3 regions of the Paenibacillus sp. G34 genome follow, and region 1 is predicted to be linked to each of the others. Evidence: predicted binding sites of a transcription regulator. Region 1 holds the regulator's gene; each other region holds the start of a gene.
The links. Region 1 encodes LexA, which represses DNA repair genes until DNA is damaged. Its sites were predicted from a motif close to CGAACATATGTTCG; they were not measured.
Positions count from the first base shown of each region.

Region 2: addB (helicase-exonuclease AddAB subunit AddB) is a predicted target of LexA. The motif match lies at 9,674-9,687, and genes of this name have one in related genera.
Region 3: recA (recombinase RecA) is a predicted target of LexA. The motif match lies at 4,336-4,349, and genes of this name have one in related genera.

Region 1 covers NZ_CM166469.1:3,688,569-3,699,669, reverse strand. The annotation lists partial or broken gene AC1VYS_RS16680 (SOS response-associated peptidase) at 1-81, opposite strand, end outside; gene AC1VYS_RS16675 (hypothetical protein) at 297-767, opposite strand; gene AC1VYS_RS16670 (IS30 family transposase) at 990-1,946, shown strand; gene AC1VYS_RS16665 (aldehyde dehydrogenase) at 3,243-4,547, shown strand; gene lexA (transcriptional repressor LexA) at 4,710-5,336, opposite strand; gene AC1VYS_RS16655 (LysM peptidoglycan-binding domain-containing protein) at 5,629-6,006, shown strand; gene AC1VYS_RS16650 (DUF896 domain-containing protein) at 6,102-6,311, shown strand; gene AC1VYS_RS16645 (hypothetical protein) at 6,444-6,956, shown strand; gene AC1VYS_RS16640 (HAD family hydrolase) at 6,985-7,776, shown strand; gene AC1VYS_RS16635 (ABC transporter permease) at 8,425-9,354, shown strand; gene AC1VYS_RS16630 (carbohydrate ABC transporter permease) at 9,367-10,239, shown strand; gene AC1VYS_RS16625 (ABC transporter substrate-binding protein) at 10,287-11,101, shown strand, end outside.
Region 2 covers NZ_CM166469.1:4,399,660-4,410,760, forward strand. The annotation lists gene AC1VYS_RS20125 (AAA family ATPase) at 1-620, opposite strand, end outside; gene AC1VYS_RS20130 (exonuclease SbcCD subunit D) at 617-1,801, opposite strand; gene addA (helicase-exonuclease AddAB subunit AddA) at 1,877-6,109, opposite strand; gene addB (helicase-exonuclease AddAB subunit AddB) at 6,106-9,609, opposite strand; gene AC1VYS_RS20145 (hypothetical protein) at 9,907-10,572, opposite strand; gene AC1VYS_RS20150 (class I SAM-dependent rRNA methyltransferase) at 10,872-11,101, opposite strand, start outside.
Region 3 covers NZ_CM166469.1:2,524,285-2,535,385, forward strand. The annotation lists gene AC1VYS_RS11510 (RodZ domain-containing protein) at 1-1,028, shown strand, start outside; gene AC1VYS_RS11515 (hypothetical protein) at 1,102-1,266, shown strand; gene AC1VYS_RS11520 (YajQ family cyclic di-GMP-binding protein) at 1,417-1,908, shown strand; gene pgsA (CDP-diacylglycerol--glycerol-3-phosphate 3-phosphatidyltransferase) at 2,226-2,813, shown strand; gene AC1VYS_RS11530 (competence/damage-inducible protein A) at 2,923-4,179, shown strand; gene recA (recombinase RecA) at 4,419-5,483, shown strand; gene AC1VYS_RS11540 (regulatory protein RecX) at 5,732-6,496, shown strand; gene rny (ribonuclease Y) at 6,809-8,353, shown strand; gene AC1VYS_RS11550 (TIGR00282 family metallophosphoesterase) at 8,434-9,228, shown strand; gene AC1VYS_RS11555 (stage V sporulation protein S) at 9,346-9,606, shown strand; gene AC1VYS_RS11560 (dipeptidase) at 9,726-10,733, shown strand; gene pduL (phosphate propanoyltransferase) at 10,945-11,101, shown strand, end outside.

The DNA.
Region 1 (11,101 bases):
TTCGAATCCATCAGCTATAGAAGCCTTGTACTGTTCCATAATCTCATCCAAAGGATCAGTAATTGTGAATCTACCGCACATACTAATACACCTCCTGTAAATCTATAATCAGTTTGTTATATTACTCATACACAGAGGGATGTTCTTAATTAATTATGAACTAATAAACATAAAACACCTCAATCGAATTATAGCTATTTGCCATAAAAGATTGAGGCGGTAAGTTGTGGAACTGCTATATTAATGTTGCAATGATTTAAAAACTTATATCTTCTAAAAGAATATAGACAATGAACTTATTTATATTTGGAAACCTCTATTTTACCTTTCGCTTTTCCTTCAGCTCTGACTCTATATCTTTCATTTTTGTCTAAACCACTCCATGTCCAAGATTTAGATAGTCCTGCTCCAGGTCCTGATGATTCTATTGTTGTAGATTCGATAGAATACCATGCATCACTAAATGCACTATACTTATCTAAATGAATCTTGTAATCGAATCCTTTTTTTCCGTCAGTAACAAGAAAACGATATCTCGTTTCTCCAGTTACGTATCCAAGGGTGATAAATCGATTAATATCATAGCTAGCGGACCAATAAGCGCTCCAATAAGGTGACTCATAGTTAGTGGAACTTATCTCATTAGTATTGGTTTGAAGATTATCAATCGATTCATTTTGATTGATAGTTTCGGCACTTACAATGGAGCTAGACAAACTTAGCGATAGAACAATAGACCCAATAATAATTTTAAATTTCCCCTTCATTACTAAAAAACCTCCCAATTATTTACTTTATTGTATGTCATACACAATAAATGATATCATAATTTGTAATTTTGTAAATATGATACATAAATTATTTTTATTTGTGTGACGGATTGTAATATGAAGTGCGACACCCGCTGGAAATAAATAAAAAATGGCCCATGGCCGGATTCGTGTAGAATGAAAGTTCTCACACAACCATTCACACAAGGAGAATCCACCATGAGCTACACACATCTTAGCATAGTCGAACGTAGCAAGCTAGAAATCCTCCACAAGCAGGGGAAAAGTACCCGAGCAATTGCCAAAGAACTCGGCAGACATCATGCCACGATTGGCCGGGAACTCCGCCGAAAAGCAGCAGAATACCCCTACGTCGCGGAAAACGCTCAAGAGGGCTATGTCCAGCGTCGCAAGGCCTCTGTTTCCGCAGGGAAGTGGAATCCAGAACTCGCGAGTCGCATCGAAGAAAAGCTTCAGGCGACTTGGTCTCCGGAACAGATCGTAGAGCGTTTGCGTCAGGAAGGTCAAGCGATGGTAGGTTTTAAAACGGTCTATCGTTGGCTTTATACAGGCCGCTTGGTGAAAGGCGTGCTTGCCGTCCTCAGACACAAAGGGAAACGTCAAAAGCCGGCAGAAACACGCGGACGGTTTGCTGTGGGCAAGCCCATCTCGCAACGTCCGAAAGAGGTCCGTAACCGGGAAACCTTCGGCCATTGGGAACTGGATACGGTGGTCTCGGGCCGTGGGAAAAGCAAGGGCTGTGTGACGACGTTCATCGAACGGAAAACCCGCTTGTACACAGCGATTCGTATGCCTGATCGTACCGCACTATCCATGGAGATTGCCTTTAAGGTAGCGGCTTCGCAGTACCCTGTCCGTGCATTTCAAACCGCTACCGCAGACCGTGGCAAGGAATTTGCCTGTTACACCAGCCTGGAAGAGGTTCATGGCGTGCAGGTGTATTTTGCAGATCCCTATTCCTCTTGGCAACGCGGCTCGAATGAAAATGCCAATGGCCTCCTGCGAGAATTTTTCCCCAAAGGAACGGATTTCGCCCAAATCACGGATGAAGCTCTGGAAAACGCTCTGGACTTGATCAATAACAGACCGCGTAAATGCCTGAGTTGGAGAACCGCTCACGAATCCTTTTCAGAGGAACTGTCGCACTTGGCTTGACAATCCGTCCTATAAAGTTAGACGCAGACGTTTTCCTACAATCCATGAATTAACCGTGAAGACAGGTAAAAGTACGACGGAAGTGTCGGCTGCTCTGGAGGTTTTATTTAAGGAACAGTACATTCATTGGGAAGATAGATCAAACACATCTAATATCGTTATATTGGAAGGAAGACTGGGAGCGAGAGTTTGAGAAACCTAAACTTCCCAATGCAATGCCACCAGCGCAGCCAAACGATTTAAGCTATTGGACCCAATACTGAGGAGGAATGAACTATGACGAGTAAATTGTCAGGTAACGGTATTTATAAAGGATCTCTCATAATCCTTCCGGAACATCGTGAAACGTATCTAAACGAATTGAATAAGCAGTAGATAGGAAAGGTCGGTAGTGTACGGACAAAAAATACAACTTATTGAGGAAACTCTGAATTATACTAGGAGTGTAAATAAGTCACGTTGACCATATTCAATCCATTCGACGATGAAGTTATCAGTGGGGTTGTCACATCGCTTGATAAGCCTAACAGGAGAATCAAGTTGTTACGTGGAGATGAGGATTACAGTCGGATTAAGATAGAAGAGATCTGGGATTATTAGACGCATATCAAGTGAATATTAATGACGGAATTAGGTAGGGGACTATGCATAGATTACTGGAGCCTAATTGCTTCCCATATGTCGTTTAGCGATATGCCGTTGTTCAAAGAAAATACAGTTCTAAGACATAAAACCCGTGAGATTCACGGAATAATAAATAAGACTGTAATCGCTTTCTTGGAATGGTGTTTGGTCAAACAGACTAATTCGTTCAGCACAGTTATGGATAATGGAGACGAGAATATAAGTGTTATCAATGGTCATGGTGAGAATATATAATGCTACCTATTATCAGATCATCAGAGGTAAGAGAGGTTATTATATTTTTGATTGCCTAATGTAGATGGAGCTTTATAAGCAATTAATTTGCATTAGAAAAAATATAAATATGTTGGTTAATATAGGTTATGTCTGAGAACACTCAAGGAAGCCAATTTTGCAGAATTTTCGTTCCAATCCAGCTCTAGATATTGTCTTAATAATTTCAATACATGAAAAATGCTCAATTGAAGTGCATATCAGAATATTCTTTGAAAGACATAGTTAGAAACTGCTTGAACAGTATTTCAAGTTCCATTTTGTTGTTTAGAAACATTAACCTGTTTCAAGCGTATGTTGATAGTTTCATATATAAGAGATATAATTAATTTGATTTTGAACAATATAATTCTAAACAATTAATTGGAGATGGTATTTTTGAAACGACAAGCGAAGCAACTTGTGACTAAACAACGTACGTTTTTTAATACAGGACACACTAAATCAGTGGAGTATCGGATTCAGGCTTTGCAAAATTTGAGGAAGGGGATTGAGAAGTACCAACAACGCATTCTGGATGCGCTTCGTGCTGATCTTAACAAATCAGAGGCTGAAGGATTTAGCTCTGAAATTCGTATCGTGTTGGGTGAACTGGATTATACGCTGGAACATCTGCGTGATTGGGCTGCACCGCGTACTGTGCCAACAAGCTCGGCTATGCCAGATGCGGTTAGCACGATCTACCCTGAACCCTACGGAGTTGCCCTTATCATTGCACCATGGAATTACCCGTTCCAATTGGCTTTTGGACCCCTAATTGGTGCGATAGCTGCAGGGAACTGTGCAGTGATTAAACCTTCTGAGCTTACACCGGCGACATCTCGTTTGATCTTCGATCTTATTGAGGACATATATCCTGAGGAATACATCGCCGTAATGGAAGGTGAGGTTGAAACGAGCACAGCTCTACTTAATGAGAAATTCGATTACATTTTCTTCACAGGTAGTACAGGGGTCGGGCGTATTGTCATGAAAGCTGCTGCAGAACACTTAACTCCGGTGACATTAGAACTGGGTGGAAAAAGTCCGGCAATTGTTCATAAGGATGCTGATTTACAATTGGCAGCACAACGCATTGTACGTGGTAAATTCCTTAATGCAGGACAAACCTGTGTCGCACCAGACTATTTATTAGTAAATGAGCAGGCACATGATCAATTGATCGAACAAATCAGAGCTGAGGTAAGCAAGGTATATGGGGATGATGTAATGCAAAATAAAGATTTCCCACATATCGTTAACGCGCGTAACTTTGATCGCTTGTCTGCTTTCCTTACAAATGGCAAGACTTTAATGGGAGGACGCTCGAATCGAGATCAACTTATGATTGAACCAACTGTTCTGGGCGATATTGCTTGGGATTCTCCAGTAATGCAGGAAGAAATATTTGGGCCTATCTTGCCTGTAATAAAATACAGAGAGCTTGATCCGATCCTAGAGGAGATTGTCCGCCGGGCCAAGCCGCTGGCTTTGTACCTGTTTACTGAGAATGAAGCCTTGCAGGAACAGGTATTGAATCAGATTTCCTTTGGTGGAGGATGTATTAATGACACACTGTTCCACATGACCTCGCATTACTTGCCTTTTGGCGGTGTAGGAGAGAGCGGGATGGGTTCATATCATGGACAACAAAGCTTTGAAGTATTCTCGCATCACAAAAGTATTCTTAAACGCACCAAGTGATTTTGTAACTAGCGCAATTTATTAATCCAATACTTGTTAGTAGATTCCACTTCAACCGTTGAGGTAAAAGAAAGAGAGAAAGAGGTTGTCCTGTTGATCAGGACAACCTCTTTCGTATTCTATCAGGTATAACATAGTAGCAGTATTAATGAATCAAGTGCATTAATGAATATCTCGGAAAAGACCGATAACCTTGCCTAAGATGCTAACATGTTTCAACCGCAATGGTTCAAATGTTGAGTTCTCCGGTTGAAGGCGAATATGATCCTTTTCCTTATAAAACGTCTTAACTGTTGCTTCATCATCCTCAGTCATGGCAACGACAATATCACCATTGTCAGCCGTTTGCTGCTGACGAACGATTACATAGTCTCCATTCACAATTCCCGCTTCGATCATACTATCACCAACAACGGAAAGCATAAACACTTTCTGTTCACCTACATAATGAGTAGGAAGAGGGAAGTAATCTTCAATGTTTTCTGTTGCTGTAATCGGGACACCGGCTGTTACTTTACCCACAACTGGAATACGTGCAACGCTATGGGCAAACTGATGAGAATGCTCGGACTCTTCCTGGCTCAATAGCTCAATCGCTCTTGGCTTGGTCGGGTCACGTCTGATCAACCCTTTCTTCTCCAAGCGATCTAAATGTCCGTGCACTGTGGAACTGGAAGCCAGTCCAACGGCTTCGCCAATTTCTCGTACGGAAGGAGGATACCCCTTCAACCGGACTTCGTTTCGTATAAACTCCAGAATAGCCTGTTGCCTGCTGGATATCTTCGACATACCGTATCAACCCCATTTTAGTAACGTTTGGGAAAATTATAACATAGAACCTCCGTTCGTACAAACATAAGTTCTAAAGAAATCGTATTAATTCAATAATTTTTTGATTTTAACTCATTTTTTGCTGAAATGGGGGTTTAACTGTAAACCATATACATAATTATTTCAAATAAAGTCGTTTTAACGCCGAAAAAACAGCGAACAATTGTTCTAAAAAGGTCTTGAACAAAACAAGTGTTCGTGTTATATTGTTTTCAAGTGATAGGAACAAACGTTTGGAGGCGGGGTAGAAATGAGATATTCTACGTATCAGAGCATTTATAAACCAGTCAATACAGAAGCTGTGGAATCTAATATAGGTCAATTCAGAATGTTTATAACGCGGTTTAAATTTTCTCAAGGGTTAATTAAACTTGTTATTGCTTCATTAATTATATTTATTGGGTGCAGTACTGTTCTAACTGTCTTTGCTGGTAATGAGAATGATTTGCTTCCTGGAGGAAAGATCGCTGTATCTCAGGGGGAAACGTTATGGAGTATTTCTTTGGAGCATAAACCAACGGCGATGGATACCCGTATATATATAGAAGCAATCAAAAAAGTAAATCAACTTGAAACAGCCACAATTCAGACAGGCCAAGTGCTAATACTACCTCAGTTTGTTAAATAACCTCTTGATCTATGTGGGTTGGCGCGTACCAACTTGACAAGCTGTCTTTATCATGTCAAAGTTAATATGACTTTGTATTTTTGGAGGGGACAAGCTTGGATATAGATAGTCTGGTAGCACGCATTAACGAATTGGCTCGCAAGCAGAAATCCACTGGACTGTCAGAGGAAGAACTTGTTGAACGTGCCAAGTTGAGAGAGATTTATTTAGGTAACATTCGCAACAATTTCAGACAGCAACTCGATTCGATTGAGGTTGTTGACGATGACAAAGGCCAAGGCCACCAAGGCAAACTCAAACATTAATTTATGAAACCTAAACATATCGTCATGATATTTAGGTTTCTTCATGTTAGTTGGGGATGCTTACTATAAGGGGGGATATCGGTTTGCAAAATAGTTATGTAAGCCGATACAAGACACATAAGGGGGATTCACATGTCGCGGCGTTCGTTCGAGAGAACGGTTCGGAAAAATTCGAAGCAATTGAACCAGCAACGTAAAAAAAGCGGTCAACCAATCACAGGAAATCCAGGTGAGGATAAATACAAAGGTAGAAGCCTGTTATTTCCGATTTTTTTAATTGGTTTAGCGTTTTTGTATCTGTTCATGAGTACCTTTTTAGTCCAGAAACCGATGACAACATGGGATTGGGTCACGATGCTGCTCTATGTATTTCTGGCAGTCATTTTTATGCTTCGCCGTCCTTACATTAAAATCAGCAGCAATCGTATTATTACAACAAAGGGAAATCGTGAGCGCTCTATTGGGGTAGACGATATTATCAAGTTCAGATTTGAACCAGGCACTGTTGTAATTGAGCATAACAGTCGCGGAAAAAGATGGGTCTTCACGAAGTTATTAAACCGTTATGATACAGATGCAATAACCGAGCGCTTGCAGAAATTTGCAAAAGCACACCAGATCACTGTGGAAACCATTGATAAGTAATTAATGTATAAAGGGGAAGATGATCGGAATGGCATTGAAAGCGATTATGTTTGACCTGGATGATACTTTATTGTGGGATGAACGCAGTGTTCGAGAAGCATTCCATGAAACTTGTCTGATTGCAGCAAATGAAACAGGTGTCAATGTTGAAGTACTCGAAGAGGCAGTTCGTCACGAAGCACGTGAACTGTATGAATCCTACGAAACGTTTCCTTTTACCAAAATGATCGGAATTAATCCATTTGAAGGACTTTGGGCGAATTTCACGGGAGGAGAACAACCGGAATTTCGCCAGCTAGAACAACTGGCTCCTATCTATCGGAAGGAGTCATGGCGCCGTGGCTTACTCAAGCTGGGTGTGGATCAGGAAGAGCTTGCAGAACGCTTGGCTTCGCAGTTTGGGGCAGAACGTAGATCTAGACCACATGTTTACGAAGAGACAATGGATACGTTGCGTCACTTACAAGGAAAGTATAAACTGTTGCTTTTGACTAACGGATGTCCTGCTTTGCAGCAAGAGAAACTTGATGGTGTTCCAGAGTTATCCCCTTTCTTTGATGAGATTATTATCTCCGGCAACTTTGGTAAGGGAAAGCCGGATCCATCCATTTTTGAGCATGCTCTTAGTAGACTCGGTGTTCAACCGGAAGAAAGCATGATGGTTGGCGATAAGTTAACGACAGATATTCGTGGGGCATTGTCTTCGGGTATTCGTGCTGTATGGATTAACCGTGAGAACAAAGAGAACCATGAAACCTATTCACCGAATCATGAAATTAAACATTTGTCTGAATTAGAGGGTCTAATCGCTAATTTTTAAAAGTTTGATAGAGCTAACTCTTCGCCCATCTCGTTTTAAAATCAAACATTGGTTATGGCTTGAATGATTATTTGTTCAAGAGTCATAACCAATGTTTTTTTGTCTGCGTACATCTAACAAGGTGTGTTAATAACCAATTGTTAGGAGAGATTATCACTATTTTTAATAAAAAGATGTTGAAATTCAAAAATTCCTGCTTTAAAATACAACTAACATACTAGTTAGACTAGTTTTTTGGAGCGGTTATGCATCTTATCCAATCGAATTCATAGGCTCCACTAATTCGCGTTTGAAAATATGTTAAAACATATAAAACGATCAGGATACGAGGCCTTAGGAAGTAAAGATAATTTTATTTGTTCATTTTGTAAGCGCTTCATATTAAAGCTGTAAAGTTCATCGGCACTCGAGCAATGCAATCTTGTTTAAATCTTGTAATTTTGCATGTGTTTGATTGTACATAAAAACAGAATTGATAACGTTTACATTTTATTTTGTAGTGGGGGTGAAATGAACACCATAGGCATAATTTTCCTTTAGATTAAGAGGAATCAGGCCAGACAACAGAAATATGCAGCATTTCTTAATCAAGTTATGGATCGGAGTGAATGACACATGGAGTCTGAAACATCTAAGGCAACGATACCGATGATATCTTCACGTAAAGAAAGCAGGCTGCGAATAGCCGCCTCATTGATTCGTAAAGATTGGCAATTGTACTCGCTGTTAGTTCTTCCCATCATTTATCTGATAATTTTCAAATACGGTCCGATGTTAGGTAATATTATCGCCTTTAGACGATTTGTCCCGGGTGGCAGTATTTTTGGAGAAACCTGGGTTGGGCTAAGGTACTTCAAAATGTTTATTGAGGACCCAACGTTCTGGCGAGTTTTCAGTAACACACTTATGCTCGGTGGGCTTGCGCTGTTATTTACGTTTCCGGTGCCCATTATTTTTGCTCTCATGCTTAACGAGGTGAAGAGTAAACGATTCAAAAAGTTTGTACAGACAGCCTCATACTTGCCTCATTTTCTATCCATAGTTATCGTAGCTGGGATGATTCTGCAATTAACGGCAGTGAACGGATCAATTAACGGTCTTGTTGCTTTTTTTACAGGGGATAACATTCCATTCATGCAGAGAGCAGAGTGGTTCAGAACCATTTATATCTCTTCTGAGATCTGGCAGGGGATGGGTTGGGGAGCCATTCTATATCTGGCAGCGCTAACTACGATTGATGAATCTTTGTATGAAGCAGCACGAATCGATGGAGCGAATCGCTGGAAGCAAACCATTCACGTAACGATTCCAGGCATCTTGCCAACGATTGTCACGTTACTAATTTTGAACATGGGTAACTTCCTGGCTGTAGGTTTCGAAAAAATCTTGCTTTTGTACAATCCGCTTATTTATGAGACTTCAGATGTAATATCGACTTATTTATATCGTGTAGGTCTTGAATCCAGCAACTTCAGTTATGCCACAGCAATTGGTTTGTTTGAATCGATTATTGGGCTGACTCTGGTTTTCTCTGTAAACGCAATCTCACGCAAACTGACACAACGAAGTTTATGGTAAAGGAGGAGCACCATGCAGGAATCAAGATCATACAAGGTATTTAAAGTGTTCAATGTAACTTTCTTGCTGTTTATCGTTTTTATAACACTTTATCCCTTTCTTAACGTTGTTGCCCAATCCTTCAGTAGTGAAGCGTACATCAATTCAGGCAAGGTAAGTTTGTTCCCGAGAGGGTTCAATGTGGATACGTATAAAACCATTTCAAAGGACAACATGTTCTGGTTGAACTATAAAAATACGATCATTTACACGGTAGTGGGTACGTTAATTTCCATGTTTATGACGACCATTTTCGCCTACGCCTTGTCTAAAAAAAGATTGATGGGACGCAAATTTCTAACCATGTTTGCCGTGTTTACGATGTTTTTCAGCGGTGGTCTGATTCCTAACTACGTTCTGATCAATTCCCTTGGTTTCAATAACACCATGTGGGCACTGGTTGTCCCAGGTGCAATAAGCATATATAACATGCTCATCATGAAATCCTTTTTTGAAAACATGCCGGAAGAGTTAGAGGAAGCTGCAGCAATTGACGGATTGAACACATACGGTATTTTGCTGCGTATCATTTTGCCTCTTAGTAAAGCAGTGATGGCTACGATGGTGCTGTTCTACGCTGTTGGACATTGGAACTCCTGGTTCCCAGCCTTCTTGTATCTGGACAAAAAAGAGTTGTTTCCAGTTACGATCTATTTGCGTAACATGATCGCCGGAGCAACAAGCGGTGCTACTGCAGGAGCAACTTCAGCGGATAATCTGACTCAGATTGCTGCCAACATCAAATCGGTAACGATGGTATTAACGATCCTGCCTATTTTAACCATCTATCCATTTGTACAGCGATACTTTGTAACCGGTATCATGTTGGGTTCTGTTAAGCAGTAACCTTTGCACACATAGGTTTAGAAACTAAACAAAAGGGGATGATTGGTTTGAAAAGAAAGCCTCGCAAAATGATTGGTAAGATGATTCTGGCAATGACAATGTCGGCTGTACTTGCTGCTTGCAGCAGTGGTGCTGGAACAGGACCAGATGTTTCGGAAGTGGGCACGAAATCAGCCATGGAGAGTTATAAAGTGGGTGAAACATTCAAAGCGACGGAACCATTTAATCTTTCTATTTTGTATAGTGATCATCCGACATATCCTTATAAAAAAGACTGGCTGTTATTCAAAAAATTATCGGAGATGACAGGAGTTACGTTGGAGCCAACCATCGTGCCGATGAGTGACTATCCACAGAAGCGATCGCTGTTAATCAGTTCTGGCGATGCTCCGCTCGTTATTCCAAAGACTTATCCGGGTGAAGAGTCTGCCTTTGTATCTTCTGGAGCTGTTCTGCCAATCAGTGATTACATCGATTTGATGCCGAACTTTAAGGACAAAATTGAAAAATGGAAACTCGAGCCTGAACTTGAAGGACTGCGTCAGGAGGACGGCAAGTATTACGTTTTACCGGGATTGCATGAGGAAGTATGGCCTGATTATACACTGATCGTAAGAACAGATATTTTAAAAGAAAATAATATAGCCATTCCAACAACCTGGGATGAAGTCTATACCGCAGCGAAAAAATTAAAAGAAATCTATCCAGACTCCATTCCATTTTCAGACCGTTTCAAATTCAACAGTACACTTGGCATTGCAGCTACGGGGTTTGGGACTAAGGCTGGATGGGGATTTGGAAATGGCTTGACCTACAAAGCCGACAAGGATGAATTTGTGTCTACGGCAACGACGCCAGAGTA
Region 2 (11,101 bases), 710 kb from region 1:
TGCTGCTCTGCCGCAAGGGATTGATGTGCCATATCATTATCTTTGACCCGCCGACTTAATTTAATAGCAAGCTGATCTCCGTACTTCTCCAGATGAAAGAGACGTTGCAGCATCTGCCTCCGCTCGCTGCCTTTCAGTGAAAGGAATTCGGCAAATTTCCCTTGCGGTAAAACCACCGCCCTTGTGAAATCGTCCATTTTTAGACCAATCACATCTTCAACGCATCGATTGACTTCTGCCAGTTTGTCAGCAAGCACTTGATCTTCCCCATCAATCGTCTCAATAAACTTGCTGACCGTGTTGCTGACAGACACTTCATTGTTACGTTTAAAGCGCCGTTCTACCCGGAATCTACGAGTTGTCTCGGCCGAAGCCAGCTCGAAAGTAAAAGCAACCGAGAGCGAATCTTCGGCATGGTTCATAATGCCCTGCGTACCATTTACAGCACGTTCCACCTTACCATACATAGCAAGTGTGATTGCATCAAGCAAGGAAGACTTTCCGCTACCCGTAGGCCCAAAAATACCAAACAAGCCCGTCTCGGTCAGCACCGTAAAATCAATTTCCTGCATCTCGCGATAACTTTGCAATCCGGCAACTTTCAGCAAAATCGGTCTCATCTGTTTTCGACCTCCTCACGCGCACCTGGCTCGTCTTCATCCACAAGCTCCAGGAACAGCTGTACAAGGCTGTCTTCCGGCTGTGCTCCACCGGTTTGACGTTGATAAAACTTACGAAAAAGTTCATGTACAGGCAACTCTGAGCGCTGTTCTATTAGCCCAGCTGCCTCCATCTCGGGATATACAGGACGAATATGAATAATGCCTTCATGAGCTTTGCGCAACTGCTGAATTTCCTTGAGAGACATGGCATCCTCCAGCCAGACCTCCATATCGATGTATGCCTGAGAATCACGTCCCTCATCCAGCCAGCGGTACACTTCAGCCAGACCACCTCTCGCTTTCCAGCGAACGAGTGGATTACCTGAGGTAAGCAGCACCTCTTCCGCTTGTGCAGTTCCGCCCGGCGTGAGATCCACCATTGTTATCGATTTACTTTGTCCTGCTTCCGAGAAGCTGTACGCCAGCGGAGAACCACTATACCGAATCACACCGTCTCCTTTGACGGCTTGTGCTCGATGCAGATGCCCCAGAGCAGTGTATTGTGCCCCTGTCGCCAAAGCGGAAGGATCTACCGTGTAAGCTCCCCCCACCTGTATAGGCCGTTCAGAATCACTCTCTAACCCGCCTAATACATAAATATGACTCATGGCGAGATTCACAGTATCCGGACGAAAGGAAGCCGCCAAACGCTGCATTAACATACCCACTCTGCGGCTGTATGCTTGACGAAGCACATTCTCGTCTCCATCTGTCGTCAACAGTTCATTCAATCTCGCTTCTGACGGGTACGGCAAAGCGGCGATGTGTGCTGTCTCTCCGGTTCGTCTTGTATGAATGGTAACGGCTTCAGACACCGGTGTTCCCACAAGCGTAATCCCCTGCCTGTTCACGAGCGGTGTTACGGATGCCACCCTTTCAGGTTGATCATGATTGCCCGCAATAACAACGAGTGGTCTGCCATGCTCGGTCAAACGTGCTGCCGCCTCATAAAAAAGTTGTTCTGCCGAGGCTGGTGGATTAACAGAATCGTAGACATCTCCAGCCATCAATATAGCATCGGCCTTTTGATCATCGGCGAGTTTGACGAGTTCATCGACAAAGTCCTCCTGTTCACGTAGCCGGCTTCGTCCCTCCAGCGTTTTTCCCAGATGCCAGTCCCCCGTATGCAAGATACGCATCGTCCGTTCCACCTCTCTTTCCTAACTCATCTATCGTTTCTTCTATCATTTCTTCTATTTGTTTCTTCTATCATTTTATAATTTAACCGCATGACCACCATCAAAAAAGTAGAGCCACGTGTGATCAACTTTCCGACTCAATATATCCTCAATCGCCCGTCCGTACAATTCTAGTTGAAAACGATAGTTTTCAACCAGCGGCTCCAGTCCCCCGCGATGTTCCAGCACCCTGTCCGTCTTGTAATCCAGCAAAACAAGTTCACCATCGACCTCATAGAGACAGTCAATGATTCCCCTTACGAGCACCGTTTCGTTATCGAGAACAGCCTGCACTTTACTATTTTCACCAAATACCTCCTGCTCTTCGTTCTGATGCAAACCATGAACCCACTCTGCAGGAGACTGATGTGCAGGAAGGCCATAAGTAAATGGAATTTCCCTTCGGATCCATGCCGCACGAAGCATCTCGGTTCCTGGCTGCGTATCAAAAAAGGCAGTCAGTTCACTTTGTTCAATTGCTTCCGCCTGATATGGAAGCAAAATTTGAAGTGCCAGCAGACGGGAAATGGTCTGATCAACAATAGATGCATCAATAACAGATCCATCTATAGGAAGGTGCTGCATCAACGTATGGTATACGGTTCCCCGTTCTGTTCCCGTCAGTTGTCTCTCGCCCATGAATTTGGGACGGCGCAAATGTAATTTGAATGAAGATTGCCCTGCTTGAGTTTCCTGAAGAATTTCGGCTTGCTCCCGCAACTCTTCCATCACGGGGTACGAAACATCTTCTTGCATGGAAAACATACTCTTAATCTCGGTCACCGAAGTGCTCGCCGCCACCTGTGAAGCTGATTCATATGGATACGTCCAGGAAAGGCGTTCATCTATCTCTGAAAGAGCATTATCTGACATTCCCTCTGACTGCTCAATTACTGCTGCCGATGAATTCAAACGAACCGGCTGCATATTTTGCAGAGCTGTGACACGTTCTGTTCGTAATTCGGTTAACCCATCTTCATCGTTCTGTTGAATATCTAAGTTCTGTTCACGAGACACCCGATCTGCAGCAACCACAGATATGTTCCAGCGTGATTCATCACTTGTCAGACAAGCCGCATAAGTATCACGATCACCTGCAAGCTCACGCAGCACCCCAGCATCCCGGTGTCTGATCAGTGCAGGTCCGATCCAGTCCAGATAATTTCGCCCAGCAGCAAGTAAATAATCTGGCAGCGCCAGCTCTGGACTGTCTTTAACCTGTGACCAGGCCTGTGCCTTTTTGACGGCATCCTTCACGGTACCTACCAGAACCATTTTTTCTTTTGGCCGGGTTAAGGCGACATACAGCACCCGCATCTCTTCCGCCAGCAGTTCAAACTGAGCTCGCCGACGTATAGCCAGATTGGCTAACGTAGGATAAGCCACCCGGTTGTCACGATCCACAAATCTCGGGCCAAAGCCAAGTTCCTTGTGCATCAGAAACGGTGCATGCAGATCTTGCTGATTAAACAGTTTGGAGATGCCGCCGACAAACACAATCGGGAACTCCAGACCTTTACTCCGATGGATGGTCATAATCCGTACCGCATTGTCCTGTTCTCCTGAACCACTGGCTGCCGTTCCGAGGTCACCGCCGTTTTCCCGCAATCTGGATACATAGGTCAGGAAACGAAACAATCCGCGGTTTGCAGTTGCTTCCTCGTATTGACGTGCCCGATCATACAGTGCCTTCAGATTACTTTGACGCTGCTGACCTCCAGGAAGCCCACCAACCCAGTCCAGATATCCAGTCTCCCTGTAAATGCGCCAGATCAACTCACTTAAACTGCCCTGTCTTGCCTCGAGTCTCCATTGTTCCAGTTGACGCATGAAATATATCAGTTTCTGTTGCAGATGCGGGTGAGCAAATTCTTTTTCACCCATAAAGCCCGCATCCTGTCCATGTGCTTCTGTTCGCACATGATCTACAGAATCAACTTCCATCTCGGCAGTAACGGCGGATTCGCGCTGAGCCTGTTCGATCTCTGACCAACCTTCTGGCCACTGCATCTGAACCAAACCGTCAACATTCGAATCTCTTCCCGACTGCGAACGCTGACCGAACGCATCCGGTTCATTCCTCCACTCTCCTGCCGCAGAAACAACGGCATCATAGAAGGACTGCCTTTTATCCCCCAAACGAATCTGAGCAAGCTCTTCTTCATTTAATCCAACCATGGGAGAACGAAGCACGGAGGCCAGAGGAATATCTTGTCTTGGATTATCCACGAGCTGCAGCAGAGATAACATCACTTCAACTTCTGTCGCTTGAAAATATCCCTTGCTCTGCTCCCCACCTGCAGGGATGCCCTGCTGCCGGAATTCCTCAATCATCAGCGGTGCCCACATCAGCGTCGAACGCAGCAAAATAACAATGTCTCCATAACGTGCCGGACGCATCGTTTGCAAAGCCTTGTCATACACGTTCAGTGCAGGTTTATCTGTATCTCCAACCATTTCTCGGATTCGCGTAGCGATGGCGCGTGCTTCCAGTTGAGCCGTTTCAAGTTCAGCACTCTCCAGTTCTGCCGCTGCGACTGCATCCACACTCTCTTCCGCACTTTCCGATAAATCCGTTCCGCTGCCTTGGCGATCAATTAACACAAGCTCAGGCGTGTACGCTTCACTCCCAAGTGTCTCTGACGGGAAGGAAGCACCGTAAGCCAGCTGAGCCCGTTCATCATAGGCGATCTCGGCCACCCCTTCGTTCATCAGCTGTCTGAATATAACGTTGACGGAATGCACCACTTCGGCACGGCTACGGAAATTTCGGGCAAGGTCGATTCGTTTTCCCGTTCCCGTCTCGATCCCCATTTTTGTACTGTGCTCTCCATACTGTCCATTGTCATCCGCAACCACATGAATACTCGGCGTGTAGTTACGATATTTGTTCATAAAAAGGCCTGGTTCAGCCAGTCTGAAACGGTAGATACTCTGTTTGACATCACCTACCATGAATCGGTTACCCGGATTTTCTCGGGAGATTAGCCTAACAATATCCTCTTGAACCGTATTGGTATCCTGATATTCATCCAGCAGCACTTCATCAAAACGTGCACGATATTCCATCGCCGCATCCGATGGCATCGAATGTTCAGGAGTGGAATCCTCATGCCGCAAAATGTGCAGACAATAATGCTCCAGATCGTTAAAATCAACTTGTCCACGTTCCTGCTTCGCCTGGAGATAACGTTCGCCAAAGGTGATGACAAGACGGGAAAGCTCCTGCATCAGCGGAGCAGCCTGTTCCAGCTCCTGCCAGAAGGAGAACGCACTCCTTCCAAAAAGTGAACCTTTCAGATCGGCAACAGCCTTTTTGGCCGTTTCCCGCAACTCCTTCACCTGCTCCTGCAGCCCTGGGTCGGTCTGATCTTTTTTACAAGGCTTCAATTTGCCAAATGCAGCTGGCTGGAATACCTCAGGCAACCTTTCCCAAGACATGACTTCAACAGAAGATAAAAGTTCTTCAACCATCGCCAAATCCTCTTGAAGTGTCTCCGCATAAGGAGCAGGACCTTCAGGTTGCAATGAAATCTGAATCCCTTGTCGCAGCACACCTGCCGCTCCGCTCAAAGCAAGAGCCGCATCACGTAAAATACTCTGTACCCAAGCAGATTGCCCCAACGAATCTACGCTTTGCACTTGAAAAGCATTCGCCATCTCCATCAGCCAGTGATCTGGCCAGGAGTGACTTCGTGAGAAATCGTACAAACGTTGTACCAGTCGATGCATCGCATCATCATTTCGCTCTCCGCTGAACCAGTCCACCAGTTCGCGGAATGTGCTGCCCTCATCTTCTTCGCCGTACTTTTCCTCAAACAGCTCCTCAAGTAATTCCTGACGAAGCATCTCAGCCTCATTTTCATTCAGAATACGGAACGCCGGGTTTAACGGAATCTGCTGATAATACCTCCGAATGACTTCCATACAGAAGGAGTGCAGCGTTGTAATGGAGGCTCGTCCGAGCAGTGACAATTGCCTGCGCAAATGCTCATCCTCCGGCTGCTCTTCAAGCGCGCGCTCCAGCGCTTCCCGAATGCGCTGTTTCATCTCGGCAGCCGCAGCTTTAGTAAACGTAGCTACAAGCAATCGATCCACGCTGAATCCTTGGGAAGGGTCTGCAATTTTGCGAATAATCCGCTCGACCAGCACCGCTGTTTTTCCTGACCCTGCAGCTGCGGCGACCAGAATATCTTCTCCATGTTCGGAAATAGCGCTCCACTGATCATCACTCCAGAAGCTGCCTTCCGGTTTAGGCATATGCATCATAACGTTTCTCCTTCCCTGCTGTGAGACAACATATCCCAAACTTGCTGTTTGGCCGGTTTGGACAGCAGTTTATAGCCGTTCCCCTCAATATTTTCATCAAACTGACAGACCGGTTTGAATGGACAGAAGGTACATGCAATCTCCTGCTGTATCCGATACGGCTCAATGGCTGTATCTCCATCCGTAATGCGAGTTCCGATCTCGCGGATATTGCCACGAACAGCAGCAAGTAGCGTATCCCACTGTTCTGGAGTCGCCACTGCGGCACTGCTGTAAAAGCTGCCATCTGCTTTTAATGCCACTGGAATAATCGCCGAATGTCCTTTATCAAGCGTGTTATCCATTTGAGCAACGGCATCACGGTCAGCGAGTAGCAGACCCTTCATTTTAAACCGTTTCAGAAGTTCCTGTCCTGCCTGTTCCGATGTCATCCCGTTTGCGGATTGTAACAGTGGATTATGCACATGGAAATAGAGGGTGCCTCCTGGCATCGCCGTTTCACCTAACCACTCCTCAGCAGCACTTAGCAACACTTCCAGATAGGTGAGCATTTGCAGCGATAGCCCATAATACACCTCATGAAGCTTGAGATCCGTCTGACTGGATTTGTAGTCAATTACTCGCAGCAACAGACCATTCTCTCCTTCAGCGACATCAACACGGTCAATCCGGCCGACAATCTCCAGCACACACCCATTTTCCAGTTCAAAACGCAACGGCGGCAGAGGTTTCCCCGGACCAAAGTCAAGTTCCAGCCCAATCGGTTCAAAGCTGCCGCGTCTGGACTGCTCACCCAGAATAACGGATGCTCGGCTGACGATATCTTTTAATTTTCGGAAAATATAACCATAACGCTTCGTGCTTAGTAAAATTTCTCCTTGGAGCTGCGGAGCAATCTGCTCCACTGTTTGCTCTGCTTCCTGACGGCATTGATCCGGTGTCAGGCTGCCCCAGCTCCGATTCTCCTCGCGCAGTCGCATGGCCAATTGACTCAGCGCAGCATGGAACAACTGACCGATATCCGGCGCTTGAAGACGATATAGTTGGCGTTCTCTAAGTTTCAGTCCGTGTGAAGCAAAATGAGAGAATGGACAAGCGACAAACCGCTCCATCCGTGAAACACTTGTCCGTACCTCCGTACCATAAAGCCTGCGGCTGGTTGATGTTTGCAGCCGCAGGGCACGGTTACGATAAAAGACAGAACCCAGTAGCCGCTCCAGCCCAGGACGGCTCTCTTCGCGCGTTACATGCCAATTGTAGACTGCCCACCATATTTCGGGGATGTCTTCTCCCCTGCGCCATCTGCGCAGCTGTCCAATCAGCATGGATAAGCTCTGTTCTGGATGAATCGCGTATGAGAGGTGTGCAGCTTCCGAATCCGAAACCGGTGGCTGAGCGAGCAAAGGCTGGTCCTGCAATCCAAACATTTTGCGTACGTGGCGCACTATTTCGGAAGGGAGTAATGATTTCCCCTCATCATCTGCAACCGGATAGCTGAGCCATAACTGCTTGCTGGCAGCTGTCAGAGCTGTATAAATCAGAAAGCGTTCATCCAGCATCAGTCTCGTTGCACCAGGTCCAAGACTCATGCCTCTCTCTGTCAGCAGCGACCTTTCCTGCTCGGTTAATACACCGTCGTCCTGAGGAATGGCTGGCAATTCTCCATCAACCGCCCCAAGAATAAATACATATTTAATATCACGCAGACGTGTGCGATCCATGGAACCAAACAGCACCTGATCAAGCGCTGGTGGAACAAGCCCGAGCTTGAGTTCAGTCAATCCCGTTTCCATCATGCCCGAAAATAAAGTGATATCCAGACGTTCATTGCCCATCATATCAACTATCTGATCCATCAGATCCAGCACAGCACCCCACATTTGCCGATGCTCTCTGGACCGCTCCGGATCCCCTTGTGCTTTGGCCTGAGCAGACATCTGATCCAGCTTGTGTGCGATGTCCGCATCCTCTAACAGGCCGAATAACGCCTCACACTGAGCAGCAGCCGTTTTGGCTTTTTTTATTCGCTTCTCAAACGTGCCCAGTGCTGAAGTGATCAAGGCTCTGCAACTTTCCATCAGCGATAACACCGCATCGCGCCCTCGGCTGCGTGAATCCTGCCCGTTGTCCTCCAGCGAGAGACTCGGCACATATTTCCACGGCTTGCCATCCGTCCAGCGATATCCATGGATACCACAGGCAAGCACATAATTCTCCAATTGATCCATATCTTCACGCGTGATGGAACCATCCAGCGGAAGCAGCAGATCCGTTTTGACACAGCGAAAAACATCTTCGTACCGCCAGTTGCGCCGAACGATATCCAGTGCGGAACGAATGAACTCAGCCAACGGATGATGCAGTTCACTCCGTCTTCGGTCCAGAAAGACCGGAACGTCATAATCTCTGAATAACGGCTCCGCAATATCAGCATAATTCTCTAATCCGCGAACTAACACCGCCATGTCCCGATATCTCGCTCCATCCTCCTGCGCCAGACGGCGCATTTCACGCAGTGCACCTTCCAGCTCTGCCCGGCGATTCTCCGCAGCCATCAAGCGTATACCCGAATCCTCGCCCTGACTTCTCCAGCGAATTCGCCGATCAAAACCAGCCTCCAGATGGGCAAGTCCAGGCCGCTCCTTAAATCTTGGCAACACTTCAGCATGCAGTATCGTTGTATCGCTGGACACACCCAAATGATCAGCCATGCCTTTAAGGCGCGCATAAGCACTCGCGGTTGGATAGAACAATTCCAGTTCTCCTGGCAGCATACCTTGCTCGTAAGCACCATCAAGCGTTAGGGAAATGGTTACAGACGAAGATTGCAACATCAATTGTCCAATAACACTTAGCTCTTGAGGAGTGAAACTGTGAAATCCATCAATCCACACTTCAGCTCCCTGTAACCATGCGCTTTCTGGCAAACGGCCCGTCAGTTCGTTCAGCGTATCCTCATCATCTATATATAAATCAGCCAATTCCTGCTCATAATCATGGTAGATCAGATTCAAATCATGCAGTTTGTCTTCCAAAATAGGTGAAGCCGATGCAATACTCCATTCTGCAAGTCCTTCTTCGAGTGCCGAAGCATGAACTTCATATCGTTTAAACTCACTGTATAAATTAGTCAATTCCCCAATAAACCCAAGCTGGCTGCCCGAAGCAGCAAACAGCCGTAATTCTTCTTTCCTACGCTGGATGACTTTATATAAGAGCATCTTCTTGCCTTCCGCTCCAATCGGAATACGAGCAGAACCTCCAGCCTCCTGCATAACGCGATAAGCAAGACGGCGAAATCCAAGTACTTCGGCACGCATCGTGCCTTTAATACCTCCAGAAGATACGAGCGCCTGCTCTGTGCGAAACGAACTCTGTTCCGGAACAAGCAGAATTAGCGGTTTTCCTTGAGGCTCCCGCCTAAGCAGGGATATGATTTCTCGGGTAATCAGTGTACTTTTACCACTGCCTGCCCGGCCAATGACAAAGCGTACGGACATGTGTCATCCTCCAAACTGCACGTACAAGATTTTAATTCCCAGTATACCATACCTGATCTGATTCGGAACATACGTTTGCCATGATCCACCTAATAAGACCATAATATTGGTATTAAAAAAGAAGAAGCAAAACTGATGTTGAAATAAGAATAATAGGTACTACCATTTTAAACAAAATAAATAGAATTACAAAAGCCGCCTGTACAATACAGCCGGCAGCATCAGTTATGGAATGAAGGTTTTTGCCAAGCTCGGTGACAAATAAACCTATTCGCAGTTTTTAAGTTAACAAATCAGCTAAATGAATTCATGCTCTACAGCCTTTTGCAAAGCCTCAAAAAAGTCCCTGTTTCTCTGGCTGTATCCCGGCTTGTTCAAAATCTCAAATGTACGTTCGATCCCCTTGTTCACTAATACCTGATCATTGGTAAGCAATCCGTAGCTTAAAATCGTTACACAGCAGTTAAAAAGATCACCCGTAGGCCAGTGATGCGGTCGTTTGGTCAAATATTCATCAACAGCAACAGCTTGATCTATGCGCGGCAGCAAATACTTGCTTTCAGCTTCCTTGAACCTGTCTGCTGTTTGCTGAGCAGCTTCTTGTATATTTTCAGAGGAAACAAGAACAGAATGTTTTTGCTGTGTATACCTTTCAACACTATTGCCGAAGCCGACTGGAGCATTTGAGATAAACGTTATTTGATGCTTTCCCAGAAATGTACGTAATCGTTCAGTGGCAGCTTCATAACGGCAGGCCATGACTGTAAACACAGCATACGGAGGTTTTGAATGAGTCAGATGACTATGTAAGCTCCAAACAATGCCCGGCTTGACATTTTTCTTGAACGCATAGTCCGTCGGGCTAGAATCAGGCTCTCTATATTCCACATACCCCTCTGGTGCAATGAATTTCCCTAATTCAGTATAAAACTGTTTTCGAATTCCCTCTTTTAGATTTCGCATGTCAATGTGCGCCTGCTACGTCTATAATTACGCGTTTCAACCAACCTATCCGTAACATAGCGAGCAGACCTCCTCCTTTTTTAGATTAAATCCTTCGGTTGCCAACGTAGACAAAATGAGTCAGGACGAAGACTGAACACTGTATCCTTTTTCGACCAATAATTGTATTATTCTCAAACAATAATAGAAGCTGTTCGCCAAGATCAAACTTTTCCTCATAAATAAAATACCCTATAAGATGGACTTTTTAAAGTGTCTATCCCACAGGGTATATGTGTCATTCTATAAATAGAGTAATCTTAATTTTTTTTGCTTCTCACTTCAAAAATAGCAAATTTCAGGTAATGTCCTTCATCTACGCCCAAAATTTGCGGATGATCCTTGCCGGCTGCTTTCCAGTCGATTAAACGCAGCACTTTGCCTGCATCTTCAGCCGCATCCGCAATCGTTTCAAGGAACAGGTCAGGACGCATATGGTAAGAGCAGCTTGCGGTCACCAAATATCCACCCTCGTTGACAAGTTTCATGC
Region 3 (11,101 bases), 1.2 Mb from region 1:
ACGATGTACAGGAAATGACTAAAATTCGCAAGAGGTATTTGGAGGCTATAGAAGCAGGGGACTATAAAGTGCTGCCTGGTAGCTTCTATGTGCGTGCATTTATTAAAACCTATGCGGAAACAGTGGGACTGAATCCAGATGAGCTGCTGGAAGGACATAAAAAGGACGTACCCGCAGAGGCTACGGAAGCGACGATGGAGCCAGTGATCCAGAAGCGCTCCAACCGACCGGTGGAACGGAGTAATCGCTGGATGTCGGTTGCTCTAATGTGGACATTTCCTATTTTGATCTTCGTTCTTTTGTATATATATATGGCAAACAACAAGGGCGATGATACCAACCCACAAGGGCTGGATGAAACGAAAATCACAGACAGTCAGAAACCTGCTAATGACAAACCTGATCCGTCGTCCGACAACGGGCAAGCGGCGACACCGCCTGTAACGGATTCGGGGTCTAAGGATACCGGTAAAGGTGAGGCTGGTGGAAACGGTGGCGGTAGTGAAGCGAATGGTCAGACCGGTGAGCAAAATAACGGTCAAACCGATGGACAAACTGACGGACAGACGGATGGCCAAACAGGTGAGAACCAAGAGGAAGCACCGCCAAGCACACCTGGATCGGTTACAGTTTCAGAGGATGGAAAATCGGGCAATATCACAAACTTTAAAGTTAGCGGAAGCGCAGGTCAGCCTGTAACCGTAACGATCAAGGCGACAGGGAACAGCTGGCTTGAGGTATATAAAGGCGAGAATTCCAGCGGTGAGAAGCTCCAGTATGGTAATACAGCCGACGGTGACACGTTTACATTTACTTTGGATAGTACAGGAATGTACATTAAGTCCGGATATGCGGCAGCAACGACAATTGATGTTGGCGGTCAAGTCGTGACGGATGGCAAAGCAACCAACCGCATTCGTCTTAAACTGGACTCAGACAGCACAGCTTCTTCCACGGGAACTGAAGGAATGGCTGGGACAACGAACAGTGACTCCTCTGATGGCGGCGGAAGCACCAGCAACGAATAACCTGGTTGACTGCAGGGGACAATAAACTCGTCTTCAATTGCAGTCAACTTATGGTGAAGTGAGGTGGAAGGCCGTGACAGTCAGCTGGATCGTAACCGGTTTAGGGATCATTGTCAGCCTCCTGGGTTATTACCTGACTCCAAATGCCTGGGGCTACGGAATATTGGGCTTTGGACTTGCGCATATCGTACTCGGTGTGCTCGATATGTTCAGGCAGCCTGACCGTAGCCGGTATTAGAGGCAGTTGAACCAGCAAGCATTTTTGGTGACCAGAAGGTACACCAAAAATGCTTTTTTCTATGGGTAGGCATAGCTAAAATTAGACTTTTGCTTGAAGTTTACTCTATAATGTTACAGAACATATGATTAACTGAAAGGGTGACTCGGTTTGAGTTCAGAAAATTCATTTGATATTGTGTCCAAAATGGACTTGCAGGAATTGACCAATGCCGTTACACAAACGGAAAAGGAAATTGGTGCCCGTTATGATTTCAAGGGCAGCAAAAGCAGCCTGAAACTGGAAAAAGATGCTCTAACGATTGTGTCTGATGATGAGACCAAATTAAAAGCTGTTATTGAGGTTCTGCAATCCAAAATGGCAAAGCGTGGGCTTCCGCTGAAAAACATGGATTATGGTAAAGTAGAGCCGGCTTCTTCTGGTACGGTTCGCCAGCGTTTGAATTTCAAACAGGGAATTGATCAGGATGTCGCCAAAAAAATTAATATTCTCATTCGTGATTCCAAACTGAAGGTGAAGAGTCAGATTCAGGGCGATCAACTTCGGGTGACTGGAAAAAGCAAAAACGATCTGCAAGCCGTTATGCAATTGCTTAATGGAGCTAACTTGCCGCTGGATCTGCAATATACCAACTTTAAATAAGAATTTTTGGGCAACAATGTCCTTTTGACACTGTATTGGTACGTATATTATACTGAATGTGCATTGCTGGCAGTCATACATCAAGTCCAGTCTTCATCGTTTGCTGACTTTGTGAAAAGCAGTACACTTCTGGAAGTCACCGGAGCGTTTAAAAGCGGTTTTGCGTTTGAGCGGGAGACTTTATTTTTTGCGTTTCTACATAGGCTTTCTTGTAAATACAAGTCGACGGTTCAAACGTTCATTCTTTGCTTCAGATGATGAATACGGGATTAAGATGAATGTTTGAAGTAATGAAGGATACAAAGGGAGGGCGTCTTGTGAATTTACCCAACCGGATTACGCTTGCACGAATTTGCTTAATCCCTTTTTTGATGGTGTTCCTGCTGGTGGATTTTCCGTTTTATCCAGAGCCGTTGCATCTTGGAAGCTTTACGCTTCCGTATAATCAGTTAATTGCTGCTTTTATTTTTATCGTTGCTGCAAGCACGGATGGAATAGACGGCTATCTTGCAAGGAAAAACAACATGGTTACCAATCTGGGCAAACTGCTGGATCCTCTGGCAGACAAGCTGCTCGTTACCGCTGTTCTGATTTCACTGGTTCAAATGGGCAAGCTGGATTCATGGATTGCAGTCGTTATTATTAGCCGTGAATTTGCCGTGACCGGTCTACGCCAGATTGCTTTGCTGGACGGTTCGGTTGTTGCTGCGAGTGCTTGGGGCAAACTGAAGACGGTAGTGCAGATCGTAGCGATTGTTTTGATGCTGCTGAACAATTTTCCGTTCTCATACACAGGCATTCATGTTGATGAGATCGCGGTATGGGCAGCTGCTCTGATTACGATCTGGTCCGGAATTGACTACTTCATCAAAAACAAAAACTTGCTTCATTTATCAAAAGCGTAATGATTTATGCTGGAATGGGTAATGATGAAAGACTCATCGGGTCAAAGGGCAATAGGAATTTATCCTATTGCCCTTTGACTACTCAACATGTGCACAGGAGGAAGCTGGAATGAAGGCAGAGATTATCGCAGTTGGAACAGAACTGTTGCTTGGACAGATCGTAAATACGAATGCCAGATACCTTTCCCGAGAACTTGCTGCAATGGGGATCGACGTATATTTTCAGACGGTAGTTGGAGATAATCTGAATCGGCTTAGTGAAGCCATACGCATCGCGCAGGGACGCGCAGACATTATTTTATTTTCTGGCGGAATCGGTCCAACACAGGATGATCTGACCAAAGACGCGCTGGCTGCTGTACTCAACCGGAAGCTGCATATCGACCGCATGGCTATGGATAAAATCGAAGGTTTTTTCCGGGATCGTAATGTGGAGATGACGGAAAATAATCGTCGCCAAGCCATCGTCATTGAGGATGGAACTCCTCTGGCGAATGAAACGGGACTTGCTGCCGGCAACGCGATTGCGGATAACGAAAAATATTATATTGTGATGCCTGGTCCTCCAAAGGAACTGATTCCAATGTTTGAGCAGGAAGTAAAGCCTTGGTTGCTCCAGCATGCTCTTACAGAAGAAATGCCGATTTATTCACGTATGCTGAAATTCGCAGGCATTGGTGAATCCGCACTGGAAGATCGATTGCTTGATCTCATTGACGGGCAGACAGACCCTACAATCGCTCCTTACGCGAGTGAAGGGGAAGTGACTGTGCGTGTCTCTACCAAGGCTCCAAGCGAAGGAGAAGCCAAGCTGAAGCTGGATGCGATGGAGGTCCAGATCCGTGAACGTTTGTCTGAACACCTGTACGCTAACGAGGATGTGCCTATAGAGTACACGATTGTTACCATGATGTCTGATATGGGACTGACCTTGAGTGCAGCCGAAAGCTGCACAGGAGGGCTTGTTATGCAGAGCCTTACTTCCGTACCGGGAAGTGCATCCATGCTGAAAGGCGGCATCGTATGTTATTCCAATGAAATCAAAGAAAAACTGCTAAATGTGCCGCATAGTTACCTGGAGGGTGAAGATGCGCCAGGCGCAGTTAGTCCAGAGGTGGCAAAGGTTCTTGCTGAGCAAGTCCGTATGATCGGCGATGCTGATTTCGGTTTGGCTATAACCGGAGTAGCCGGTCCAGGGTATTCGGAACGTAAACCGCCTGGACTTGTATTTATTGCATTGGCTGAGCGTGGTAAAGATACTGAAATTCATGAACTCCGGATTAATGGTAATCGCGAAACGGTCCGCATTCGCTCGGCAAAAGCGATTCTGTATCGACTGTGGAAAAAATTGGTCGCTATTGATTGAGAGTTGCGTAACAGATTGCATTTGCATAATTGAGGAAGTATAATGAGTAGAGACGGAAGAACCGTAAAATGTGGCTTAAACAGCCTTGTTTACGGTTCTTTTTCTATTTTTTGTTTATTTTTGTGAGGAAGAGGCGCCTCGGCCTGAATAAAAAAACGAATGTATGTTCGAAAAAAAGCTTGGCAAACGAGTTAAAACAAGGTATCATTATATTATAAACAGTAAAGGGTGTGAGTTTATTGTCAGACCGTCGTGCTGCGCTTGATATGGCGCTCCGTCAAATAGAGAAGCAATTTGGTAAAGGTTCCATCATGAAACTGGGTGAGTCAACTCACATGAATGTGGAAATTATTCCCAGCGGATCTTTGGCTTTGGATATTGCATTAGGAACAGGCGGCTTGCCTAAAGGCCGTATTGTTGAAATATATGGACCTGAGTCTTCAGGTAAAACAACTGTGGCATTGCATGCCATTGCTGAAGTTCAACGTGTGGGTGGACAAGCAGCATTTATCGATGCCGAGCATGCGCTTGATCCGAATTATGCAAGCAAACTAGGCGTTAATATTGATGAATTGCTCTTGTCCCAACCGGATACAGGAGAGCAAGGATTGGAGATCGCCGAAGCTCTCGTACGAAGTGGTGCAGTAGACATCATTGTTATTGACTCTGTAGCAGCCCTTGTACCAAAAGCAGAGATTGAAGGGGAAATGGGTGATTCCCACGTAGGTTTGCAGGCTCGTTTGATGTCACAGGCACTTCGTAAATTGTCTGGTGCGATCAGCAAATCCAAAACAATTGCCATCTTCATCAACCAGCTTCGTGAGAAAGTTGGCGTTATGTTTGGTAACCCGGAAACAACACCAGGTGGTCGTGCGTTGAAGTTCTATTCAACAGTTCGTCTGGATGTTCGTCGTATTGAGAGCATCAAATCGGGTAATGACATTACGGGTAACCGTACCCGTATTAAAGTTGTGAAAAACAAAGTGGCACCTCCGTTCAAACAAGCAGAAGTTGATATCATGTACGGTGAAGGTATTTCCAGAGAAGGAAGTATCATTGATATCGGTACAGAGCTGGATATCGTCAACAAAAGTGGTGCCTGGTATTCTTACGAAGGCGAACGTTTAGGACAAGGTCGTGAGAACGCGAAGCAATTTATGAAAGAACATAAAGAAATTGCAGATACGATTGAGCAGAGAATTCGTGAAGCTAGCAATTTGACGACGGCGGTTCCTGCACCGACAAGTGAAGAGCAAGAAAAAGAAGCGGCTGAGGAACAGGAATTATTCGAGATTAATGAGTAATCTTTCTGTACGGGGAGAGGTCTTCCTTCTTCTGACCTGACATAAAACTTATATTAAGCGAGTACTGAGCTTATCTAGTTAAATAGGATTGGTTTCTCGCGATGCTAACAGCCTCTGTCCATTCCGGACAGAGGCTGTTAGCATCTATGCCATATATGACCTAAGCTATATCTGAATCATATTAAGAGTTGGCAAAGGGGAAGTACTTTTGAGCCAAAATACAATCCATTGGGAGCGTGAGTATCGTAGTGAAGCATCACCAAAATCAGTATGGATATGATACACATGATGAAGATTTGCATGAAGAAGCAGAATTAAACGGCATCTCTCAATTTCCAGACGATGAAGAACTTATTATAACCTTGGTGGAGCGAACTAAAAGTCGTGAAGCACGCTATCGGATTTCGTTTGGTAACTATTCTCTTACGGTTTTGGAAGATGTAATGATCAAGTATAGAATGACGCGTGGTAACATCTTTATGAAGAAAGATCTAGAGGAAATCATCGTTGCGGATGAACGGCAGAGGACGTACGTGCAGTCACTGCGTTTCTTGGAGTTTAAGCAGCGGACACGTCATGAATTGCGGCAAAAGCTAAAGCAAAAGGAGTTCGCGGCACCAATTATTGAAGAGGTCCTCGATCGGCTTGAGCAAGAAAAGCTTGTCGATGATGACCTGTTTGCCAAGGAATGGACAAGACAGCGTATGGAGGGGCAACGGAAGGGAAAACTGTGGATTAGACAAGAATTGCGTCAAAAAGGCATTACGAATGAACTTATTGCGGAGGTACTGGATGATGTGAGTGCAGATGCAGAATTCGACACCGCATTAACAGCTGGCCGTAAGAAGTGGAAACAAGTTCGAGGGGACGTGCAGGAGAAGAAACGTAAAACGTTCCCTTTCTTGATACGACGCGGTTTTAGCATGGATTTGGTGCGCCGGGTTGTGAATCGTTTAATAGAAGAGGATGGGGCAGAAGATGCCGAAGATGATGACGCATTGTTATGGGACTAGACGCGAAGACTAACAATACTGCATTCTCTTGACAATTTCTTTCGTCAAATACTAAAATGGACATGAGTCTGTTAAGAAAAGGACAACCCTTTTTCCTTCCAAAAAAGCGGTTTCGGTTTCTACAGATTTATACCATTCTTAATTATGGGTTCACTGGATACGGTGAATAGTACATGTAGTCATGTACATGTGAAATGAAAATCGGCGGGGGATCGCCGTGAGTATTCGTTATTCCCAAACATATGTAAAGTATGAAAACAGAAAAGTTGACCCAAGGAGTGCCTTGGAGGAACCAACGAGGAGGTGAACAGTATGGGCGAAATCGCTATCACGATCGTTCTCGTTGTGGCCGCGCTCGTTATTGGGTTCGGAGTCGGATATTTTATTCGCAAATCTCTTGCAGAGGCTAAAATCTCTAGTGCGGAACAAGCTGCCGTACAAATCGTGGAGAACGCGAAGAAAGAGGCAGAGGCACTGAAGAAAGAAACGGTGCTCGAAGCGAAGGACGAGATTCATCGCATTCGCGCCGAGGCTGAAAAGGACACTCGTGAACGTCGGAACGAAATTCAACGACAAGAGAGACGATTGTTGCAAAAAGAAGAGTCGCTGGATAAAAAATTGGAATCACTCGAACGTAAAGAAGAGCAAGTGGCTAACAAAGAGAAACGTATCGATGAAACACAGCAGCAGATCGAAATGATCTACAAAAACCAGGTGACGGAGCTTGAACGAATCTCCAATCTCACAATGGAAGACGCACGCAGTATCATACTGTCCAACGTAGAACAGGAAGTCCGTCATGAGACGGCTCAAATGATCAAGGACATTGAACAGCAAGCGAAGGAAGAGGCGGACAAAAAGTCCCGCGAGATCATTACACTCGCCATCCAACGCTGTGCGGCTGACCATGTAGCAGAGACAACGGTATCCGTTGTAACACTGCCTAATGAAGAAATGAAAGGCCGAATTATCGGTCGTGAAGGACGTAACATCCGTGCGCTTGAAACCCTTACCGGGATTGACCTCATTATCGATGATACGCCAGAAGCTGTTATTCTGTCGGGCTTTGACCCGATTCGTCGTGAAATTGCCCGCACTGCACTGGAGAAACTGGTGGCAGACGGACGGATTCACCCGGCGCGTATTGAAGAAATGGTGGAGAAATCACGTAAAGAAGTGGATGAGCGCATCCGTGAATACGGTGAGCAAGCTACCTTTGAAGTGGGCGTGCATGGTCTGCACCCGGATCTTATCAAGATTCTGGGCCGCCTGAAGTTCCGTACAAGCTACGGTCAGAACGTTCTGAAACATTCGATGGAAGTCGCTTATTTGGCAGGACTGATGGCTGGAGAACTTGGAGAAGACGTAACTTTGGCAAGACGTGCAGGTTTATTGCATGACATCGGTAAAGCGCTGGATCACGAAGTGGAAGGATCACACGTCGAAATTGGCGTGGAACTGGCGAAGAAGTACAAGGAACATCCAGTAGTTATCAACAGTATCGCTTCCCATCACGGGGACTGCGAAGCAACTTCGGTTATTGCGATGCTGGTGGGTGCAGCAGATGCGCTGTCCGCAGCACGTCCAGGTGCACGCCGCGAAACGCTGGAGACGTATATCAAGCGACTGGAGAAGTTGGAAGAGATTTCGGAATCCTTCGAAGGTGTAGAGAAATCATACGCCATTCAAGCTGGCCGCGAAGTTCGTGTCATGGTGCAGCCTGAGAAGATTGATGATGCCGAAGCTTTCCGCCTCGCACGTGACATTACGAAGATGATTGAGAATGAACTTGACTATCCAGGTCATATCAAAGTCACCGTGATCCGGGAAACCCGGGCGGTTGAATACGCAAAATAGAGCATTTTGGAAAAGTGGCCGCTTCAGTGGGCCACTTTTCCTGTTGATAAGCCATGTAGGAATTGAGGAGGCAACAAATCATGAAAGTTTTGTTTATTGGGGATATCGTAGGTAACGTAGGGCGTAAAGCGCTTAAAGAGAACTTGCCATACCTGAAATCGAAATATAAACCCCATGTGATCATTGTCAATGGTGAGAATGCTGCGGCAGGACGCGGGATTACAGGCGCGATTGCCAATGAGTTTTTTAACTGGGGTGTGCATGGCATTACGCTGGGCAACCATACTTGGGACAATAAGGATATTTTTGATTTTATAGATGATGAGCCACGCATGATCAGACCGGCAAACTTTCCACCAGGCACGCCTGGACGAGGTTATACTGTGGTTAAAGGAGAAGGTAAAGAACTTGCGATCGTGAATCTACAAGGCAGAACATTCTTGCCTGCTATTGATTGTCCGTTTCGTGCAGCGGATGAGATTGTGGATGAGCTACGTAGGGACTATAAGTGTATTCTTGTGGATATGCACGCGGAAGCAACGTCGGAGAAGATCGCTATGGGCTGGCATCTCGATGGACGAGCATCCTTCGTTGTAGGAACACATACCCACGTACAGAGCAACGATGAACGTATTCTGCCTGGGGGTACTGCGTACTTGACCGATGCAGGCATGGTCGGCCCACGTGACGGTATCCTTGGCATGGAGCGCGAAGCGGTGTTACGTAAGTTCTATACCCAACTTCCGGTTCGTTTTGTTGTAGATGATGGCAAATGGCACTTTCATGGTGTGATCGTGGATATTGACGAGTCTACAGGAGCAGCCACACGGATCGAGAAAATCCGTCTAATGGAAGACGAGTGGCGCATGGAATAGGGGCATTGTCCCATTTTGCCGTGAAACCCTGCTAAAAAGAAGGAATTTTTTTGCCTCCCGCGAATAACATCTAGTAAGTGGAAACAAACTTTCAACATTCCCAGGGAGGTACTTACCATGGATGTATTAAAAGTTTCAGCAAAGTCCAACCCTAACTCTGTAGCCGGCGCTCTTGCAGGAGTTCTTCGTGAACGTGGAAATGCTGAACTGCAGGCAATTGGAGCGGGAGCACTGAACCAAGCCATTAAAGCGGTAGCGATTGCCCGGGGATTTGTAGCACCAAGCGGAGTTGACCTGATTTGTATTCCAGCTTTTACAGACATAGTGATTGACGGTGAGGACCGAACGGCCATTAAGCTGATTGTGGAGCCCAGATAATACATGAATTAAGTTATGCATGAGCCTGTTTACGAATGAAGTAGACAGGTTTTTTTGCGTTATTTTTCAAATGAATTGGAGCGGAAATGTTTAATTATATGTTAACAGGAGGGGTATGAATGCCGAGAACAGGCCAGCGGATCGCTGATTTCCATTGTGATGCACTAAGCAAATTGCTGATGAAACCCGAACTTTCTTTTGAGAGTGTTCCCGAACTGGATGTCAATCTACAGCGTATGCAAGAAGGGGGTGTTCATCTACAGGCGTTTGCGATTTATTTGCCAGAAGTGCTCGGCCGAGGGAAGTTTGAACATGTGATGGGGCAACTGGAACTGTACCGTAAAAAGGTGGAACAGAGCGCACAGCGCTCCAGCGGGGTCAAGACACTGCTCTGGCGTGAACAGACAGTACAGTTGCAAAAGGAGGTGAAAACCTCTCCATGGGGGCTTATCACGCTGGAGGGCGTGGACGGACTGGAGGGCAACCTGTTTTATCTGGAATTGTGTTTTCAGATGGGGGTACGCATAGTTGGGCTTACGTGGAATCATGCCAACTGGGCAGCGGACGGTATTATGGAAAAGCGGGGGGCGGGTCTGACAGAGAAAGGCAAGGAACTGATACGTCTCTGCAATCGGATCGGGCTGCTGCTAGATGTATCTCATTTATCGGAAAAAGGCTTCTGGGAACTAGCCGATCTGAGTGAACGTCCCTTCATAGCCTCACATTCAAACAGCTATAGCGTATGTCCGCATGTACGTAACTTGAAGGATGACCAGATTCAGGCCATAGTTGCGAGAGATGGACGTATTGGCTTGACGTTTGTACCTTGGTTTGTTCGAGAAGAGGATGAAGTGCAAATAGAGGATTTGCTGCCACACATTGAACAAATCTGTGCGCTTGGCGGAGCTCATCATTTGATGATGGGGTCTGATTTTGACGGGATTTCGACGAAAGTTCAAGGTCTGGAACATGCGGGTTGTTACCCAAAACTGACGGAGATTTTGCTGAAGCACTACGACGAAGCTTTAGTGCAAGGCTGGTTATGGGGGAATGCGATGCGTTATCTCGGGGAACACTTGCCAGAGGGTAAACTGAAACAAGTGAGTGAATTCAAAGAACAAGGGTAGGAAGAAAAGTAAAAAAAGGCAGAAAGAAAGATGTAATAAATCTCACTTTTTCAAGATATGTGCTGTGAAATGCATAACATTCAGCAGAAATAAGTGTATTTCATGAATTTTCAATAGTTTGTTTTCATTTCATGATAAAAAGGAGTATAATACCACTTGGATTGTTAAGAGCCTGTCTATAGGCCATAGATAAACAAGGAGTGAATTTACGATGAGTAAAACAGTACCTGTGGGCGTATCTGCCCGTCACATTCATGTATCCCAAGAGCACGTTGACATTTTGTTCGGCAAAGGTTATGAACTGACTGAATTTAAACCTCTGTCCCAGCCCGGACAATATGCTGCAAACGAAACGGTAGCGGTGATTG